2 regions of the Shewanella sp. SNU WT4 genome follow, and region 2 is predicted to be linked to the other one. Evidence: riboswitches for the same ligand, from Rfam matches in the RefSeq annotation. Region 2 holds a riboswitch; the other holds the start of a gene.

Region 1 (2,400 bases), 2.0 Mb from region 2:
GACTTATCGGTAGGTTTGCCTAATTTCCCTAATTCAGACGCCACACTGTGCTTATAACTCAGGGCTGTCGTGTCTTCGAGAGCAAGTATTTCATTTATATTTTCAATCGCTTGGGCGGTGCGAGCAAAACCGGCGGCTCTGATCATAGATGGGCTAACATTATCATTGCGGATCAATCGATAGGCTCCTTCGAGTTTGGCATCTTCACCATTACAAGATCTGGCAACCGATTTACCGCTGCCAACCGCCATGTGTTCAGCGACGACGGTTAACCTTGCCGCTCGTCGTTTATCACCTAGCTCAGCATGATGAAAGTGATCATATGCCCATTTGTTCGGGTTAAAAATTGACATTAAAAATGATGAAGTGAGTGAATTTGCATGATCTGATCATCGCCAGTCAAGAAAGTTCCATTTTTTGCTAATAATTTGTGTAGAAGAGACAGATGCAACACCATCTTCAGATTACCTTTGAACACACAGACACCGCCTGATCCCCATTGAAGCGGCCGAGGGCGTTTGGCATAAATTGCGTGAGCGAGGTATGGATACCGAGCTAGCATCAGTCAAACAGGGACGTGCATCTGATGCGCTAGCGATTTATCCAATAAGACTGAGGGGCTTTCCGCTGAATTGGGGCGTCAGGGTGGTTGCAAGGAGGGTAGGACGAGCAGTCCTCCTTGCCCGGGTGTGGGATGGAATCCCACGACTTTATTTCAAACGAAGTTTGAACCTTAACCCCATTTTGGAAAAAGACGCGCTAGCTTAATTTGATGGTATAGAGCCAATACCCAGTAGGTCAGTAATCCCGCGATTATATTTCAAACGAAGTTTGAACCTTAAGCGCTCATGTTGAGCCAACACAGATCAGGTCAGTAATTCCGCGATTATATTTCAAACGAAGTTTGAACCTTAACCCCACTTTGGAAAAAGACACGCTAGCTCAATTTGATGGTAAAGAGCCAATACCAATTAAGCCATAAATGAAAGTGCTAGCCATTAGCTGCAACCTTAATTTGCCCAATTAACCATGAACAACCATTAAAATATTGATAAAAATCATACGATTTTTGAAAGCATAGATGATAGTATGCCCCCATTAGTCGGGGAGCCATTAGGCTGAGATCTACTGCTAAGAGGATGCAATCCTCTTAAGTCACATGAACCCGTTGAACCTGATTCAGTTAATACTGACGTAGGGAACTAATGGTCCTGTGACACACTCATTACGAGTTGTATCAACTAGGGATAGGTAGCAACTGCTTGGCGCGGGTTCATGCTGATTCATGGCTTTCATGGTGATGCACATGGCGATGCGTATAGTTAGCAGGGCTTGTTACCACTTATCTCACTTGGCTATTTTTCCTCTGCGTTAACGAGGAAATACTTATGCCTGCGTTAACCCCTAAAGCTCCTGCCACATCCATAGCTAACACCCCGATTGTTTTAACCATTGCCGGTTCCGACAGTGGTGGCGGCGCGGGTATTCAAGCGGATATTAAAGCGATTTCGGCCACCGGCAGTTATGCCTGCTCTGTGATTACGGCATTAACGGCGCAAAATACCCAAGGCGTGTCTGGCATTTACCCCATCAGCAGCGATTTTGTCGAGCAGCAATTAGATGCAGTATTCACCGATCTTAATGTGGCTGCGGTTAAAGTGGGTATGCTCAGTGATGCCAACATTATTCGCTCTGTGGCCAAAAAACTCATTCAATACGCGCCGCGCTTTTTAGTGGTTGACCCTGTGATGGTAGCGACCAGTGGCGATCTGCTGCTGCAAAGCTCGGCCATCGATTGCCTTAAGGCTGAATTACTGCCGTTAGCGGATGTGATCACCCCTAACTTGCCAGAAGCCGCTGCTCTCATTAATAAGGACGTGCCAGCTAGCGAAACCGCTATGACAGCCATGATAAGTGAGCTGCGTGCATTAGGCGCTAAGTCAGTGTTACTTAAGGGCGGGCATTTAGAGCAAGATCAAAACAGCACAGATTTATTGATTTTAGCTGACGAGATTATTCGCTTATCGGCCGCGCGCATCAACACCTGCAACACCCACGGCACAGGTTGCACCTTATCGGCAGCCATCGCCTCTTACTTAGCCCAAGGCCATGATTTACCCGCAGCTGTCGCCCTTGGCAAAGATTATATTACCGCGGCGCTTATTCATGCCGATGAGCTCAATATTGGCCAAGGCCACGGGCCTGTGAATCACTTCTTTGGTTTGAAAGCCTAACGGCTTGTTTGCCAGTGACTGATGGCGTGATAGCCATGAGCGGTCGCTAGCTGTAATGGCAATGAAGCAAGTCATGAGTAAAGCAGAAAGTAATAGCATGAGTAACAGCCATGAAAAATAGTCATGAGTAACAGTATTCGCTTAGAGATAACGGCTGGGGCTTTGC
Region 2 (2,400 bases):
GGGCGATGATGCCGACGCCGACAAGCTTGGTAACAATGATGGAAACTAACATGGAACATAGCCACTCATTACTTAGGCAAGCGGCGCGCAGCCAAGATGTTAATCGGATATTAGCCTTAGTGCCTTATGCTAATTACATTTGCATGGGAGTTGAACGCTTTGGTGATGAATTAGTGTTTAAATTGCCGGCTAAGGCTGAAAATCTTGGTAATCCCGTGTTACCCGCGCTGCATGGCGGCGTGATCGCGGGCTTTATGGAAATGGCGGCGATAGTGCAACTTATGGTGCTGATGCAAGCCTCTGGCGTCCCTAAGGTCGTGGATTTCTCCATTGATTACTTACGTGCAGGCTATGATAAAGATACCTTTGCCGAGTGCCGTATTACTCGCCAAGGTCGACGTGTGGCCAATGTGAGTATCGATTGCTGGCAGTCGAATCGAAAGCAATTAATTGCCACAGCGCGGGCTCATTTTCTGTTAGGTTAGTGTTTTACGATGAAGGCTTAACATGAGTGAGTCGCGGTAAGTATTATTGGTAGGTAAAAGTGAGTTATTTAATCTGGCTTAGCTTGAACAGGAGATGCTGATGAAACCCCATATTCGCTTAGGTTATGCGTTTGCTATGTTGTTAGTTGTTGCTGGCATGAGTGCTTGCAGTCATAGAACTGGCGGGATAATGGCATCCACGGGTGGTATTACCCGCGTTGATAACAGCAGCGTGGGCAGTGATGTCAGCATTAGTGAGCTTAAAACTCGCCTTATCGGCGGCATGATGCAAGGCATTGCGACTATCACTAGCTTAGATTCCACCGACTTAAGCCTGCAATATCAATTTACTTGGTTTGATGGCAGTGGTTTTGTGATTGAAGGTGACTCTTCATCTTGGACCCCGTTAACCTTATACGGTAAACAACAAGTCCAAGTGCAAGCCATGGCGCCAGCCAATGGTGCTGTTAGTTTTGAAATTTATGTGCGGGAAGTATTCTCTCAATAAGTTTATTTTTAACAAATAGGCGTAATTTACTGATTATGCTCTATTAACAATCTGACTACTTAAGCTATACTTGCGGCCGCCAAGGGGTGTCAGCAGCGCTGACTGAGATGTCGATAGACGAACCCTTAGAACCTGATCCGGCTTATACCGGCGTAGGAATGGTGTGTTTATTGCCTTCGCGCGTCTTGCCGGATCTCAACCTAGTATAGATTGAGGTCCCATGAAATATCCTATCTCTTTGCTGTCGTTAGCTATATCGACAAGCTTTTGTAGCAATGCCTTCTCTGCCACCACAGGTTTAACCGCGCCCGATAATAAGCCGATGGAAGTCTTAGTGGTATCGGCCGATTTTCGCGCCATTAATGTCAATCAAGTGCAATCTAGCGTCAGCGTCATTGATAAATCCCAATTACAAGATGATGGCGGCGAAAACTTTCAAGATATTTTAAATGGTGTCCCAAACCTTAACTGGTCTGGCGGCAGCTCGCGGGCGCGATATTTTCAAATTCGCGGTGTGGGCGATCAAGAAGAATATCAAGGCGCGCCTAACAGCTCAGTAGGTTTTTTTGTCGATGATATCGATTTGTCTGGGTTAGGCATGGCATCAGGCTTATTTGATATCGACCAAGTTGAAGTGCTGCGCGGTCCACAAAGTACCTTGTTTGGTGGTAATGCCTTAGCGGGCGCGATTTATTTAACCAGTGCTGAGCCGAGTGCCATACCTGAGGCTGGCACTGAACTCACCTTAGGTACCGATGATTTGTGGACCTTAGGTGCCTATGCTGGCGGCTCACTTAATCAAGACGATAGCCTGCTTGGGCGCATTTCAGTGCAAACCCATCAGCAAGATGGCTTTATGGAAAATAGCTATCTTGGCCGTGATGATACCAATAAGCGCGATGAAACCTCAGTTAAAGCTAAATTACGCTGGTATATCAATGATGATTTACAAGCGGATTTAACCTTACTGCACGGTAATTTTGATAATGGTTATGATGTTTGGTCGCTAGACAGTAACGGTACTTATACTAATACCGACCAACCCGGAGTCGATACTCAAACCACCAATGGCGCGGCACTTAAATTATCTTGGCAAGCTGATCCGCGCTTTAGCATTGAATCCATCAGCAGCTTTACTGATACTAAACAGCGCCATGCCTATGATGGCGATTGGTCAAACTCAGAGTATTGGCAGCAGTTGGAATGTGCTGTTTATGATGATGGTGGTACTTTCATTGGAATGGCGCCATGTGTGTATGACAGTTGGTGGGATAAAACCGCTAAACGCCAAAATTTCAGTCAAGATGTGCGCATCCTGAGCGATGATGCTGGGCGGATATTTGCTGGCACCACAGATTGGTTGTTTGGCTTGTACTTTAATAGGCTGACTGAAGATAACCTGCTTAG

Evidence for each region. A riboswitch is a leader RNA that binds a small molecule or an ion and turns the genes downstream of it on or off. The one in region 2 is predicted to bind thiamine pyrophosphate.
Region 1: it holds a riboswitch for thiamine pyrophosphate, as region 2 does, so the genes downstream of both, thiD (bifunctional hydroxymethylpyrimidine kinase/phosphomethylpyrimidine kinase) here and FJQ87_RS08770 (TonB-dependent receptor) in region 2, are expected to answer to the same signal.

What each region holds. Positions count from the first base shown of each region.
Region 1 is NZ_CP041151.1:3,977,731-3,980,130, reverse strand. It holds gene FJQ87_RS17870 (IS4 family transposase) at 1-353, opposite strand, end outside; TPP riboswitch at 1,094-1,218, shown strand; gene thiD (bifunctional hydroxymethylpyrimidine kinase/phosphomethylpyrimidine kinase) at 1,389-2,234, shown strand; gene FJQ87_RS17860 (ABC transporter ATP-binding protein) at 2,358-2,400, shown strand, end outside.
Region 2 is NZ_CP041151.1:1,961,635-1,964,034, forward strand. It holds gene FJQ87_RS08755 (PaaI family thioesterase) at 1-49, shown strand, start outside; gene FJQ87_RS08760 (PaaI family thioesterase) at 51-485, shown strand; gene FJQ87_RS08765 (YcfL family protein) at 586-993, shown strand; TPP riboswitch at 1,066-1,169, shown strand; gene FJQ87_RS08770 (TonB-dependent receptor) at 1,214-2,400, shown strand, end outside.